2 regions of the Streptomyces sp. NPDC006997 genome follow, and region 1 is predicted to be linked to the other one. Evidence: riboswitches for the same ligand, from Rfam matches in the RefSeq annotation. Region 1 holds a riboswitch; the other holds the start of a gene.
What was found. A riboswitch is a leader RNA that binds a small molecule or an ion and turns the genes downstream of it on or off. The one in region 1 is predicted to bind cobalamin.

Region 1 (7,599 bases):
GGGCAAGGATCACCAGCGACCCCCACGCCCGCCAACTCGCGGACGGAGGAGATCCGTCGAAGCGGGAGGTGGACAACCCGGTTTCGCGCGGCCGGGTTTCGAAACCCGTGCGGCGGCTACCCGGAGGGCATGTCCCCTCGATATCACAGTTCCCAGGCGGGCCGGGTGATAGCGGTCGTCGCCGACATCATGGCGCTGATCCTCGGCCTGTGGATCCTGATGTACCTGCTGGACGCGAACCGCGCGAACGACTTCGTGCAGTTCGTCCATGACGCGGCCCGCTGGCTCGCGGGCTGGTCACACGACCTGTTCACCTTCGACGAGGAGTGGGCGCGGGTGGTGTGCGGCTACGGCCTCGCCGCGGTCGTCTACCTGTTCGTGGGGCACGCCCTCGCGGGCCGGATCTACCGCCGCTCCTGACGGACGGCGGGTCCGTCAGCAGCAGTCCGTCTCCACGTCGTCCAGGCCGCGCGGCAGGTGGTCGCCGCCGAAGACCGCGCAGGTGGCCTCGTCGCCGCCGAGCGCGGCCACGGCGAGCAGCAGCGACCCCGCCGTCCAGGTGGTCAGCTCCTCGGGCCAGACGACCTCGTCGTCGAAGACGAGGCCGGTCCAGTACAGCCCGGACGCGGGGTCGCGCAGGTGCTGGATGGACTGGAGTATCTCCAGCGCGCGGTCCGACTCGCCCACCGCCCACAGCGCGAGGGCGAGTTCGGCGGACTCGCCGCCGGTCACCCACGGGTTGGGAACGACGCAGCGGACGCCGAAGCCGGGCACGACGAAGCGGTCCCAGCCCTCCTCGATCCGGTCCTTGGCCTCCGCGCCGGTCAGCGCGCCGCCGAGGACCGGGTAGTACCAGTCCATGGAGTAGCGGGACTTGTCCAGGAACCGCTCCGGGTGCCGCCGGATCACGTGCCGCAGCGTGCCGAGCGCCAGCTCCCAGTCGGGCTGCGGCTCCTCGCGCTGCTCGGCGACGGCGAGGGCGCAGCGCAGGGCGTGGTGGACGGAGGAGGAGCCGGTGAGCAGGGCGTCCGCGGCGGGGGTGCCGTCGTCGTCGCGGCGCCAGCCGATCCGGCCGTCCGGCTGCTGGAGCGCCAGCACGAACTCGACGGCCGCGTGGACGGTGGGCCACATCCGGTCCAGGAAGGCGTCGTCGCCGGTGGCGAGGTAGTGGTGCCAGACGCCGACCGCGACGTAGGCGACGAAGTTGGTCTCCCGCCCCCGGTCGGTGACGGCGTCCGCGTCGCCGTCGGCGTAGGCGGCGTACCAGGAGCCGTCGGGGTTCTGGTGGCGGCGGAGCCACTCGTAGGCCCGCTCGGCGGCCTGGTACTCCCCGGCCGCGTCCAGGGCCATGGCGGCCTCGGTGTGGTCCCAGGGGTCGAGGTGGTGGCCCCGGAACCACGGTATGGCGCCGTCGGCGCGCTGCGCGCCGAGCAGGGCGCGTACGGTCGCGGCGGCCTCGTCGGCGGTGAGGACGCCGGGCAGGACGAGGTGGTCGGTGCGGGGGGTGGTCACCGCGCGTCCGCCTCGGGCAGGCGGGGCAGGTGCGGCTTGGTCGCGTAGGCCACGAAGCTCTTGCCGATCAGCGGGTTGAGGGCCTGCTCGGCGACCCGGGTGGCGAGCGGCTTCTTCATGATGTCCCAGACCAGCAGCTTGTGGTACGCCCGCACCGGCGGCGCCTTGTCGTTGTCGACGCCGAACGCGCACTTGAGCCACCAGTACGGGGAGTGCAGGGCGTGGGCGTGGTGGGTGCCGTAGGGGCGCAGCCCGGCCTCGCGTATCTTCGCGAGGAGTTCGTCGGCCTTGTAGATGCGGATGTGGCCGCCCTCGACCTCGTGGTAGGCGTCGGAGAGGGTCCAGCAGACCTTCTCGGGGCCGTAGCGCGGGACGGTGACGGCGATCCGGCCGCCGGGCTTGAGCACCCGGACCATCTCGGCGAGGACGCCCTTGTCGTCGGGGATGTGCTCCATCACCTCGGAGATGATGACGACGTCGAAGGACTCGTCGGGGAAGGGCAGCGCGAGCGCGTCGCCCTCCAGGGCGGTGGCGGTGGCCCCGGCGGGCGCCTCACCGGCCTCCTCCATCGCCGCGAACCACCTGGCGACCTCGCGGATCTCCTCGCCGTTCTGGTCCAGGGCGACGACCCGCGCGCCGCGCCGGTAGCACTCGAAGGCGTGCCGCCCCGCTCCGCAGCCGAGGTCCAGGACCCGGTCCCCCGGGGCGAGTGGGAACCGGGTGAAGTCGACGGTCAGCACGTGGCCCTGCTTTCGGGTGAGACGCCGGTGGGGGTGGGGATGGGTGCGGGTGCGGGGGCGCCGGTGGTGCGGGCGATCGCCTCACGGTAGTGGGCCACCGTGCCCTGCGCGGCGCGGGCCCAGGTGAAGTGGTCGAGGACGCGGTCCCTTCCCGCGGCGCCGAGGCGGGCGCGCAGGTCGGGGTCGGTGAGCAGACGGCCGAGCCCGGCGGCGAGGGCGTCCGGGTCGCCGGGGGGCACGGCGAGGCAGGTCTCCCCGTCGCGCCCGGCGACCTCGGGGATGGCGCCGCCGGTGGTGGCGAGCAGCGGGGTGCCGGTGGCCATGGCCTCGGCGGCGGGCAGGGAGAACCCCTCGTACAGCGACGGCACGCAGGCGACCTGCGCCGAGCGCACCAGGTCGACGAGTTCGGCGTCGGAGATGCCCTTGACGAACTCGACGGCGCCTTCGAGGCCGTACCGTTCGACCGCGCGGGCGACCGGGCCGCCCTCGGGCCGCTTGCCGACGACGACGAGGTGGGCGCCGGGGTGCTCGGTGCGCACCTTGGCCAGCGCCTCGACGAGGAAGACCAGGCCCTTGAGCGGGACGTCGGCGCTGGAGGTGGTGACGATCCGGCCGGGCACCTTCGGCACCGACGGGTCGGGCGAGAACAGGTCGGTGTCGGCGCCGATGTGCACGACGTGGACGCGGTCCTCGCGGACGCCGAGGTGTTCGACGATCTCGGCGCGGGAGGTGCCGGAGACGGTGAGGACGGAGGGCAGCCGCCGGGCGACGCGCTTCTGCATCCGGGTGAAGGCGTACCAGCGCCGCACGGACCAGCGGCGGGCGCGGCTCCCGGCCGCGTCCAGCTCCAACTGCCGGTCCACGGTGATGGGGTGGTGGACGGTGGTGACCAACGGGGCGCCGAGGTCGCCGAGCAGGCCGTAGCCGAGGGTCTGGTTGTCGTGGACGACGTCGAAGTCGCCGCGGCGGGCGCGCAGGTGGCGACGGGCGCGCAGCGAGAAGGTGAGCGGCTCGGGGAAGCCGCCGGTCCACATCGTGCCGACTTCCAGGGCGTCGATCCAGTCGCGGTACTCGTGGCGGCCCGGGGTGCGGAAGGGGTCGGGCTGGCGGTAGAGGTCGAGGCTGGGGAGTTCGGTGAGGGTCGGGCCACCGGGGCCGTCCGAGCCGTCGAGGGCGTCGAGGACGGGGTAGGGCTGGGCGCCGATGACCTCGACGCGGTGGCCGAGGCGGGCCAGTTCGCGGGAGAGGTGCCGGACGTAGACGCCCTGGCCCCCGCAGAACGGGTTGCCCTTGTAGGTGAGGAGTGCGATGCGGAGCGGTCGCAAGCCGTCGGACGCCAGGTCCTGGCGGGGACCCGCCTGACTGGCCTCAGCGGTCACTCTGGGCCCCCTTCTCCCTGCACTGCGCGAGCCTACGACGCGACGCTAATCTAGAACAAGTTGCAGACTTGATCGTTCGGAAGCTCCGAATCTACCGGCAGGTAGGGGCGCTGTGACCAGTGGATCAGGTGATTCGCGCCACGGCGGGGCAGGGCGGAGTGGGCAGGGTGGAGAACGTGGGCAAGGCGGCCGGAGCGGACGTCGGCACAGCGTCCCCCGGCACACCGCCGCTCACCGAACGGCAGGCGGCCCGGCGGCGGCGGATCCTGCACGCGTCGGCGCGACTGGCCAGCCGGGGCGGCTTCGACGCGGTGCAGATGCGGGAGGTCGCGGAGTCCTCACAGGTGGCCCTCGGCACCCTCTACCGCTACTTCCCCTCCAAGATCCACCTCCTGGTCGCCACGATGCGGGACCAGCTCGACCACATGCGCGCCACCCTGCGCGAGAAACCCCCCGCGGGCGACACGGCGGCCGCGCGCGTCACGGAGACCCTGATGCGGGCCTTCCGCGCCCTCCAGCGCGAGCCGGACCTCGCCGACGCGATGGTCAGGGCCCTCACCTTCGCGGACCGCAGCGTGAGCCCCGAGGTGGACCAGGTCTCCCGCCAGACGACGGCGATCATCCTGGACGCCATGGGCCTGACCACCCCGCCCACCGCCGACCAGCTCGCCGCCGTCCGCGTCATCGAGCACACCTGGCACTCGGCCCTCACCACCTGGCTGTCGGGCCGCGCCTCCATCGCCCAGGTCAGGATCGACATCGAGACGGCGTGCCGGTTGATCGACCTCACGGAGAGCGAGTCCGGCACGCCCTGAACGGGCACGCGAAACGACCTACGAGGCGGGTTCCCTTCGCCGGTATTGTCCGGATCAGGTCGCTGGGGGTCGCCTTCCGGAACGCGCGCCTCGCGGCCGTACGCCCTTCCGGCCTCTCAGCCCGACCGTCGACGTCGGCACCGGCGGATACCCGTACTGCCCGGTGTCTCGCCAGAGTCGGCTACTCCGGTCGAACTCCCTCACTCGTCTCGTAGGCCTTGTAAATAGGGTAAATCCGACACCGCGCCGGATGCCAGTCCTCGGACGGGAAAACCTGTTCCCCGCCGCCCAGCAGGCGGTGGCGGGCGGCGAGACCGTCGCGTACGTGGCCGTACAGGCGACCGGCAGGCGGCGGGCGGGCTACGGCCCGGTAGCATGGCCCGGTCGTCATCACACCCGTACGGGGGGAAGCCGGTGCAATTCCGGCGCTGACCCGCAACCGTGAACCGCCGCAAGGCCGGTGAGCCGGACTGCCCGGTACGGAACCGTGACCGGCTCAAGCGCGCCCGCGTCCCGCGGGTGCGCGGCACCGTCGAGGCATACGGAGCCGAGCCGCCGGGGGTGCCCCCTGCTGCCCGGCTGCCCGCGCAGCACAGAGAGGCACCCGCCGATCATGAACATCCGCCGCAGCGCAGTGGTCCTGGCCGCCGCCGTCCTGACCGGCGCCGTCGCGGCACCGGTCGCGCACGCCGCCGACCCGTCGCCGTCCGCCTCGCTGCCCACCGCCCTGTACGGCACCGCCGACCCCACCTACGACGGGGTGTGGCGGCAGTCGCTGGCACTGCTCGCCCAGGACACCGTGGGCGTCACCCCGGCCGCCGCGGCCGTGGAGTGGCTCACCGGGCAGCAGTGCGCCGACGGCTCCTTCGCGCCCTACCGGGCCGACCCGGGCAAGGACTGCGACGCCAAGACCGCCGTCGACACCAACAACACCGCCGCCGCCGTGCAGGCCCTCGCGGCGCTCGGCGGACACGACGCGGTGACGGCGAAGGCCGTCGGCTGGCTGAAGTCCGTACAGAACAAGGACGGCGGCTGGGGCTACGTGCCCGGCGGCCCCAGCGACGCCAACTCCACCTCCGTCGTCATCGGCGCCCTCGCGGCGGTCGGCGAACAGCCCGGCGAGACGGTCAAGGGCGGCAAGTCGCCGTACGACGCCCTGCTGGGCCTCTCCATACCCTGCGGCGGGAAGGGCGGCGGTGCCTTCGCCTACCAGCCCGACGAGAAGGGGAAGCTGGCCGCCAACGACGACGCCACCGCCGCGGCCGTCGTCGGCGCCCTCGGCAAGGGCCTGACCGGCGCCGCCGCGAAGCCCGCCGGTACCGAGCCGGCCTGCGCGCAGGCCACCGACCCGGAGCAGGCCGCCCGCAACGGCGCCGCGCACCTGCACACCGCCCTCGCGAAGGACGGCCACCTGCTGTCCGCCCTGCCCGGCGCCGAGGACCAGCCGGACTACGGCAACACCGCCGACGCGGTCCTCGCCCTCGCCACCGCCGGGTACGCCGACGAGGCCGCCGACGCGATGCGCTGGCTCGGCGCCCACTACCAGGGCTGGGCCAAGCAGTCCGGACCGGCGGCGTACGCGCAGCTGATCCTCGCCGCCGACGCGGCCGGTTTCGACGTCCGCGACTTCGACGGCAGCGGCGACGACCTGGTGAAGCGGCTGAACGCGACGGGCCCGGCCCCGCGGGCCGCGGATGCCTCGGCGACCCAGACCACGGAGGCCGCCGAGGACAAGAAGGACGCCGGGGGCGACGACGACTTCGGCGTCGGCGTGCTGTGGACCGTCGGCGTCTTCCTCGTCGCCGGCATCGGCATCGGCTTCCTGGTCAGCGGCCGCGGGAAGTCGCGGTCGTGACGCCGCGCCGCCGCGCCGCGGCCCTCTCCGCGCTCGTCCTCGCCGCGCTGCTGACCGCGCTCGCGGGCGCGGTCCCGGCGCAGGCCGCGGGCTACCGCTACTGGTCGTTCTGGGAGCGCGAGGACGGCCGGTGGACCTACGCCACCCAGGGCCCGTCGCAGGTGCGGCCCTCCGACGGCGCCGTCCACGGCTTCCGGTTCGCCGTGAGCGAGGACTCCGCGGACGCCGACCGGCCGCGCGGCGGGGCGGACTTCACCGCGATCTGCGGGACGACGCCCGAGCGCGGCGACCGCAAGCGGATCGCCCTCGTCCTGGACTTCGGGACCCGCGCCGACGCGCCCTCCGGCGAGGCGCCGCCCGCCCGCCGCGCGGTCTGCGCCAGCGTCCCCACCGACGCCAGCACCGCCGAGGCCCTGGCCGCGGTGGCGAAACCCCTGCGCTACGACACCAACGCGCTGCTGTGCGCCATCGCGGGGTATCCGCGGCGGGGGTGCGGTGAGCAGATATCCACGGCGGGCAAGGGCGGCGGCGCCACGGAGACCGAGGAGACCGAGGAGACCGACGAGGGTCCCTCGCTGGGGCTGCTCGCGGGCGGTGCCGTCGTCGCCGTGCTCGCCGCGGCGGCGGTGTGGCAGGTCCGCCGCCGTGGGTGAGCGGGCCGCCGTCCACCCCGGGGCGTGGTGGCTGTGGTCCCTCGCCCTGGGGACCGCGGCGACCCGCACCACCAACCCGCTGCTGCTCGCCCTGCTCGTCGCCGTCTCCGCGTACGTCGTCGCCGCGCGGCGCCCGGACGCCCCCTGGGCGCGGTCCTACGGCGCGTTCGTGAAGCTGGCGCTGGCCGTGCTGCTGATCCGGCTGGTGTTCGTGGTGGCGCTCGGCTCGCCCATCCCCGGCACCCACGTCCTGCTCACCCTGCCCGAGGTCCCGCTGCCGGACTGGGCGCAGGGCATCCGCCTCGGCGGCCGGGTGACGGCGGAGGCGGTGGTGTTCGCCCTGTACGACGGGTTGCGGCTGGCCACCCTGCTGGTCTGCGTCGGCGCCGCGAACGCCCTCGCCAGCCCCACCCGGCTGCTGAAGTCGCTGCCGGGCGCGCTGTACGAGATGGGCGTCGCGGTGGTCGTCGCGCTCACCTTCGCGCCGCATCTCGTCGCCGACGCGCGGCGGTTGCGTGCCGCCCGGCGGCTGCGGGGCCGACCGGACGCGGGGGTGCGGGGGCTGCTCCAGGTCGGGCTGCCGGTCCTGGAGGGCGCCCTGGAACGCTCGGTCGCCCTCGCCGCCGCGATGGACGCCCGCGGCTA
Region 2 (7,599 bases), on a different contig from region 1:
GCTGGCCCACCTCGACGACCTGGTCCTCCGGCTCGGCGAGGAGGAACCCGGCGACGGCACCCGTACCCCGCTCCTCGGCGCGACCTGCCTGTACGCCGTCTACGACCCGGTCACCCGGCACTGCACGATGGCCCGCGCCGGACACCCGCCGCCCGTCGTCGTCACCCCCGACGGCACGGTGTCCTTCCCCGAGCCCCCGGCCGGGCCCCCGCTCGGCCTCGGCGGCATGGCCTTCGAGGCGATGGAGGTCGAACTGCCCGAGAACAGCCTCCTCGGCCTCTACACGGACGGCCTCATCGAGGGCGCCGACCACGACATGGGCCGCGGCATGGACCGCCTCGGCGAGGTCCTCGCCCGGCCCGAGCCCGACCTGCGCGCCCTGTGCGAGTCGGTCGTACGGCGGCTGGTCCCCGTACCGCAGGCCGACGACATCGCGCTGCTGCTCACCCGCACCCACGCCCTCGGCGCCGACCACGTCGTCTCCTGGGACGTGCCGGCGGACCCGGCCGCCGTCGCCGACGTCCGGGCCCGCGCCACCCGCCAGGTGGAGGAGTGGGGCTTCTGGGACCTGGCCCTCACCACGGAACTCATCGTGAGCGAACTGGTCACCAACGCCGTCCGCTACGCCGAACCGCCCATCCGCCTACGCCTGCTCCGCGACGCCCGGCTGACCTGCGAGGTATCCGACGCCAGCAGCACCGCCCCCCGGCTGCGCCACGCACGCAGCACCGACGAGGGCGGCCGCGGCCTCTTCCTGGTAGCCCAACTGGCCCACCGCTGGGGCGCCCGGTACACCCCACGCGGCAAGATCATCTGGGCGGAACAGGAGATCAGCTGAGCGGCGGGCCCGCTACTCGACGGTGAACAGGTCGCTGTCGATCTCGCAGGACGCGATCGGCGAGCCCGTCCCGTCACAGCCCTCGGGCAGCGCTCCCCAGACCCAGACCTTGGTGGGGTCCACCGACAGCAACTGGACCCAGGAGGTGTGCCGGGCGAACTGCGTGCTCGGCCGGTTCACCCGCACCGTCGACTCACTGACCGTCTCCGAGGGGTCGTACGGCACGACGTCCGCCCGCGGGGCGATCTCCCTCACCTCACCGTCCGCCCCCCACAGGGACGCCTCCACGAAGCCCGCCAGCTCCGGGCCGTCCGGTACCGGCGGGCACCAGAAGCGGGCCGAGTACGTCAGGTCGGCCGGGTTCCCCTCCGTCCAGTGGGCCCGGACGCCCCAGTCGCACGGGATGACGCCGCCGGTCGGCGTCCCGTCCGCCTTGTCGACCTGGACGGCCTGGAACCCGGACGGCTCCGGCTCGGCGGCCTGCGTGGGGGCGGTGCCCGCGGCGAGCAGCAGGGCGGACGCGCAGAGGGCGACGAGGGCGGGGCGCAGCCGTCGGCGTGCGGAGGTGCGGTGCATGGTGTGCTCCTGTCGGTCGGCAGACGCGGCGGACACGACGAACTGACGTGACGGCGTCTGGGGTTGGCCGCGCACACGTCTCGACGGCGCGGCCCGAACGCGGTCCCGGACGGTTCCGGGGAGCGCGGTGATCCGAGTCTGTGAGGGTCCGTCACCCTTCGCAAGCTTGTCCCGTTTGCTTCACTGATGTCGGGATCCCTAAGGTTCTGACCTGCGGGGACGTAGACGTCCCGGGATTTCGGACGGCCACCGGGAGCACCCGGGCGGCCCGGCGTGGAGGACTCGGAGATGCCCGTCGGCAAGGTCTCCCCGGACGACGACCCGGCACGCGCCCTCGGCGGCGCCCTGCGCGCGCTCCAGCAGCGTTCGGGCCGCACCCTGCGCGCGCTGGAGGACGAGGTGCGGATCAGCGACTCGTCCCTGTCGCGCTACTTCCGCGGCAGCACGGTGCCGCCCTGGTCCACCGTCCGCGACCTCTGCGTCGCCCTGAAGGCGGACCCCACGGAGTACCGGTCCCTGTGGGAGGCGGCCCACCGCAGCCAGCCCGCCGCGCCCCCGCCCCCACCACCCGGACCCGCCGCCGACCCCGCCGCCGACCCCGGCCCCGGCCCCGACCCCGGGCACCGTCCCCGCCACCGCTGGCGGTACGCCGGCGCCGGAGCCCTCGCCGGTGCCCTGCTGGGCGGCGCGCTCACCGCCCTGCTCCTGCCCGCCACCGGCGACCCCGCCCCGGCGGCCGACACCGCTGCCGGCGCCCAGCGGTCCCCCGACGCGGGCCGCATGTTCGTCAACCGTGCCACCGGCGCCTGTCTGGACGACAGCCTGGACCACGGGCTGCGCTCCTACCCCTGCAACGCCCTCAACTACCAGCGGTGGACGGTGGCCACCGCGGACGACGGCACCACCCGGCTCCGCAACCACGCCACCGGAGCCTGCCTCGACCACGGCGACCACGGGCCGCGCCCCGCCGACTGCGGCGAGTACCCCACCCAGCGGTGGACCGTCACCCCGCTGCGGGACCACTCCGTCGAGATCCGCAACGCCGTCACCCACCACTGCCTCACCGACGCCGCCGCCGGCCTGCGCGCCCTGCCCTGCGACCGCACGGACCGTCAGAAGTGGGGCTGAGCCGCCCTCACCCCGCCGCCCCCGCGAGCGCTGCCAGGTCCTCCGCGGTGCGCGGCCCCGCGGCATCCTCCGCCAGCAGGCCCCTCGTGCGCAGCAGCCGGGCCGCCGCGATGCCCCACGGCAGCCGTAGCCCCGCCTGACCGAGCAGGTCGGTGCGGGCCAGCATCCGAGCCGTGGGGCCGGTGTGGGCGCCGGACGGGGTCAGCAGGGCCGCGTCGTCGGCCCAGCGCAGCGCCAGGTCCACGTCGTGGGTGGCCATCACCACCGTCGTCCCCGTGGCCCGCAGCCCGCCCAGGGTGGTCAGCAGCCGCTCCTGCCCGTCCGGGTCGAGACCCGCGGTCGGCTCGTCGAGGATGAGCACCCTCGGCCGCATCGCGACCGCGCCCGCGATCGCGGTCCGCTTGCGCTGGCCGTAGGAGAGCAGATGGGTGGGCCGGTCCGCCAGCGCGGTGATGTCCAGCGCGGCGAGCGCCTCGTCGACCCGGGCGCGCACCTCCGCGTCGGGCAGCCCCAGGTTGAGCGGCCCGAAGGACACGTCCTGGGAGACGGACGCGGCGAACAGCTGGTCGTCCGGGTCCTGCACCACCAGCTGCACGGTCGTCCGCAGCCGGGTCAGCCCCTTCCGGTCGTAGCCGACCGGCCGCCCCTCCAGCGTCAACCGGCCCTCGCGCGGGCGCAGTCCACCGCTCAGCAGCCGCATCAGGGTCGTCTTGCCACTGCCGTTGCGGCCGAGCAGGGCGAGCGCACGCCCCTCGTGGACGTCGAAGTCGAGGCCGCTGAGGACGGTCGGCCCGTCCTCGTAGCCGAAGGACACGCCCCGCAGGGCGACCAGTGCGGGCTCGCTCATGTCAGTGGCCTTTCGAGTACGAGGGTCAGGGCGGCCACGGCCGCGAGCAGGGTCAGGCTGGCGCCGGTGAAGCGTGGGGAGACGCGGGTTTCGGGGAGCAGCACCCGCAGGGAGCCGTCGTAGCCGCGTCCGGCGAGGCCGGTCTGGAGCCGTTGCGCCCGGTCGAAGGCCCGCACGAACGCCGTCGACCCGAGCCCCGCCAGGGACCGCCAGGTCGCCGCGCGGGTGGTGTGGCCGAGCCGGGCGGCCTGCGCGGCGCGGACCAGCCGTACCGAGTCCAGCAGCAGGAAGCTCATCCGGTACGTCACCAGCGCCACGTCGACGACCGGTGCGGGCACCCCGGCCCGCACCAGGCGCGGCAGCAGGTCCGACATCGGTGTGGTGAAGGCGAACAGCAGCACGCCCAGGGACGCCGCCGACGTCCGCAGCAGCAACTCCCCGGCGCGCGCCGGGCCGCCGGCGGCGAGGGAGACGAACCCGTCCGGGCCGCCCACCTGGACGAGCAGGGTGACCGCGCCGGTCGCACAGAAGCCCAGCGGCACCCTGTAGGCCCGCCACAGCTGACGGCCCGGCACCCCGGCCGGGCCGAGCAGCAGCGCCAGCGCGGTCAGCAGCACCAGGGCCGCGCCCGGCCAGGGCGGCAGCGAGATCGCGAGCACCGTCAGACCGAGTCCGAGCACGGCCTTGTCCACGGGATGGCGGCGGCGCCAGCGGCTGCTGTGCGCCGCCGCGTCGATCGGCAGCACCGGCGGTCAGTCCCGTCCGGCGGTGGGGTCGGCGGGTCCGGCGGCCGCGGTCCGGGCCCGCTCCTCGCCCTGGCGCCTGCCCCTGCGCAGCCCGAAGTAGTAGGCGAGGACGCCCGCGCCGAGCGCCGCCTGGAGGGAGAACAGGCCCGACTCGATCTCCCCGGACGGCGGTGTGTACAGCGGGGAGAACCAGGGTTCGTAGTCCGGGTGGTCCTCGGCGATCGCCGACTGCGCCTGGCCGTCGGAGCCGGTGAACGGCTCGTCCTTGTCGTCGCCGAGGCCGAGGGCCAGCGGCAGCACGGCCAGCGCCGCCACCAGCGCGAGGAGTACGAGGTTGATCTTCGCGTTCCGGCTCATCGGGTCACCGCCCCGGTCTCCTGTCGGGCCTGCCGCGTCCGCGCCCCGGTGACCAGCACCCCGAGCCGCGTCAGCTCGCCCTTGCTGGACTGCACCAGCAGCCGCATCACCAGCACCGTCAGCAGCCCTTCGCTCACCGCGAGCGGGATCTGCGTGACGGCGAAGAGGGAGCCGAACTTGCCGAGCGCGCCCGGGAACCCGCTGCTCGGGTCGGGGAAGGCCAGCGCCAGCTGGACGCTGGTGACGCAGTACGTGGACAGGTCGGCGACGAACGCGCCGCCGAACACGGCGCCCATCAGCGGCACGTCGAGGCGGCGCAGCAGCCGGTAGGCGCCGTACCCGGCCCACGGCCCGACGATCGCCATGGAGAAGACGTTGGCGCCGAGCGTGGTCAGCCCGCCGTGCGCGAGCAGCAGCGCCTGGAAGAGCAGCGTGATGGTGCCGAGCACCGCCATCACCGGCGGCCGGAACAGGATGGCGCCCAGACCGGTGCCGGTGGGGTGCGAGCAACTGCCGGTCACCGAGGGCAGCTTCAGCGCGGACAGGACGAAGGTGAAGGCGCCGGACGCCCCGAGGAGCAGGGTGCTCTCGGGGTGCTGCCTGACCTCACGGGTGAGTGACCGGACTCCGTGGACGACGAACGGCGCGGACGCGACACCCCAGGCGATCGCGTGCGCCGGAGGTAGGAAACCCTCGGCTATGTGCATGGCTCAGCAGACCCTCTCCAGCACCTCGTGGATGGTTGACGCGCCTTGGCCGGTCTCCTGGCTGACGGGTACCACCGCCCGCGCTCCGCCTTCCCGGGTCCGAAGAAAGGACCCAGTGGCTGCCCCTGGGGGCTGGAGCCGGACTTCCCGATCACAGTGGCGAGGGCCGCACCGGCATCACACCGGATTTCCCGTTCACCAAGGCGTGGTGACAGTAATCGGCCCCCGGGGGTGGTGACAAGCGGGCATCAGGGGCGCGAATGCGGGCGCACACCCGCACACCGGCGCACTCGGACGCCCGGAGGTGCCCTGTCTCACACTCCGCGTCCCACCCTCGGGCACCCCGGGAGGAGACCCGGTCAAACCGACGGGACCCCGGTCAGCGTCAGGCTGACCGGGGCCCCGTCGTCGGTACGGGGACGGGGCGGGACGCTCAGACGTAGGGCATGAAGGTGGCCACGAAACAGGTCCTCTTCGCCGCCTTCCGCCACCTTCTCGAACTCCGCACAGACCTCCGGCCGATCGAGGCAGGTGAAGGCCTCGTAGCTCTGCACCGGCACCCCGTACGCGGGGTGTTCCGCCGGAGTGTCCCCGGACAGGAGCAGCGGACCGGCTCCGCCCGCACGCGTGCTCCAGCCCGCAGACCGGAGGGACTCCGCGATGTCCTCGACGGGGTCACCGTCCGTGGACACCGAGGGGTGAACGTGAAGGTGAGCGGCCCGTCGGGGGCCCGGTCCAGGACGATGTTCTCCTTCACCCGTCCCGGACCGACCTGGTACGACAGGTCGGCGCCGGACACCGCGTCCTGGTAGGTGACGACGTCGCCCTCGGCGACCGGACGCAGTTCCCCGGCCTGCGGAAGGCCGACGGTGACGGCGTGCCCGTCCGCCGACTCCACCCGCAGCAGCCGCTCCGCGTCCACACCGAACCAGCTGCGCGTCGCGTTGCTGGTGTTGGAGAACTCGAATCCCCTACGGTCGCTTTCCCGGACCGTGGTGTCGATGTCCTTCCAGGACTTACCGGACCGGTAGCCGGTCGGCGTGGCCGAGACCTCCGCCTGCACGCGTCCGTCGGAAAGCTGCCAGAAGCGGGCATTCGCACTGCGACGACCGCTGAGTTCCTTGACGCGCTTGGCCTTGGGGGCGTTCTTTCCCTTGGGCAGTTTCTGCCGGTCGGCTATCCCGGCCTCGTCGTGCGAGGGCGGCTCGGGAGCGTCGGTGTCGTCGCCGGTGAACCAGCTTCTGACGGTGTCGACGACTCCCTCGCCGTCATCGCCGTCCGACGTCGTTGCTGCGTAGGCGAGTTGGGGCAGCGCGGTGCTCATCACCGCGGCCGCCACCAAGCAGGCCGTAACGCTTCCCAGTCTGGGTCTCACGCCAAACCTTTATCTTGGAACCTGGCTGAAAATGCCGTTCCCCAGACGTGTCCCTGGTGCCAGGAAAATGCCAGGGGAATGACGCCGGAATTCTTAGTCAGCTGACTGATGCCAAGTCAATCGATGAGACTGTCCAGGCAGTTGGCGGCAAAACGGCAATGCGTTGTCTGAATTGTCCGCACAGTGGCGGGCGGGTGTCGGCGTCAGGTATAAAGCCCCCGGTCGTCGCCCGGAGACGGGGCGAATTGCTATGCGGAGGGGAAATTCCCATGGACGTCACGGAACGGACGGCGACGGGGCCCGAGCCCGAGTCGGAGCCCTCATCCGGGCCCGACGGGTCCAGGTCCCCAGCCGGGCGGCCCGACCGCTCGGGGCTGAAGATCGCCGGGGGGGTACTCGCCGCGTGCGCGGTGCTCGTCGGCTACGGGATCACGGCCGGAACCGGCGGGGACGACGACGAGCCGGAGCGCAAGGTCCCCACCGCCGCGGTGACCTACGAGGTGACCGGCACCGGCACCGCCGACATCACCTACCAGGCCCGCAGCGAGTCCGGTAAGGCGGTGGTCGTCAGGTCCGCCACCTTGCCGTGGCGCAAGACCGTCGACGTGCCCCTGGGCCGGGAGGCGGTCGTCTCCATCACCCTCGGCGAGCAGGGCGGCGAGGCCCGCTGTGCCGTCGCCGTCCGTGGCAGGCACGTCCAGGGCGCCACGGCGGCGGGCGAGTTCGGCCGCGCCACCTGCTCCGGTGACCTGCCCCGGCGGAGCTGATCCCCGGCTCCGGCGCGGGCGTCCGCGCCCGTGGGGCGCCGGTCGGCCTCCGGGCGCCTACAGCCAGCCGCGCCGTTTGAAGACGACGTACAGGCTGACGCAGACCACCCCCATCAGGGCGATCGCGAAGGGGTAGCCGAACAGCCAGTGCAGTTCGGGCATGTGGTCGAAGTTCATGCCGTAGATCGTGCCGACCAGGGTCGGCGCGAAGAGGATCGCCGCCCAGGCCGAGATCTTCTTCAGCTCCTCGTTCTGCGC

Region 2: it holds a riboswitch for cobalamin, as region 1 does, so the genes downstream of both, ABZ659_RS21860 (energy-coupling factor ABC transporter permease) here and ABZ659_RS12475 (prenyltransferase/squalene oxidase repeat-containing protein) in region 1, are expected to answer to the same signal.

Annotation. Positions count from the first base shown of each region.
Region 1 is NZ_JBEYHH010000010.1:89,896-97,494, reverse strand. Features, by position in the region: gene ABZ659_RS12500 (hypothetical protein) at 130-420, shown strand; gene ABZ659_RS12495 (prenyltransferase/squalene oxidase repeat-containing protein) at 436-1,512, opposite strand; gene ABZ659_RS12490 (class I SAM-dependent methyltransferase) at 1,509-2,252, opposite strand; gene ABZ659_RS12485 (glycosyltransferase family 4 protein) at 2,246-3,631, opposite strand; gene ABZ659_RS12480 (TetR family transcriptional regulator) at 3,799-4,446, shown strand; cobalamin riboswitch at 4,811-4,939, shown strand; gene ABZ659_RS12475 (prenyltransferase/squalene oxidase repeat-containing protein) at 5,060-6,301, shown strand; gene ABZ659_RS12470 (SCO2322 family protein) at 6,298-6,954, shown strand; gene ABZ659_RS12465 (CbiQ family ECF transporter T component) at 6,947-7,599, shown strand, end outside.
Region 2 is NZ_JBEYHH010000021.1:73,086-80,684, reverse strand. Features, by position in the region: gene ABZ659_RS21890 (SpoIIE family protein phosphatase) at 1-838, shown strand, start outside; gene ABZ659_RS21885 (hypothetical protein) at 851-1,414, opposite strand; gene ABZ659_RS21880 (helix-turn-helix domain-containing protein) at 1,703-2,542, shown strand; gene ABZ659_RS21875 (ATP-binding cassette domain-containing protein) at 2,550-3,389, opposite strand; gene cbiQ (cobalt ECF transporter T component CbiQ) at 3,386-4,135, opposite strand; gene ABZ659_RS21865 (energy-coupling factor ABC transporter substrate-binding protein) at 4,142-4,492, opposite strand; gene ABZ659_RS21860 (energy-coupling factor ABC transporter permease) at 4,489-5,199, opposite strand; cobalamin riboswitch at 5,229-5,417, opposite strand; gene ABZ659_RS21855 (hypothetical protein) at 5,633-6,538, opposite strand; gene ABZ659_RS21850 (hypothetical protein) at 6,844-7,341, shown strand; gene ABZ659_RS21845 (magnesium and cobalt transport protein CorA) at 7,399-7,599, opposite strand, start outside.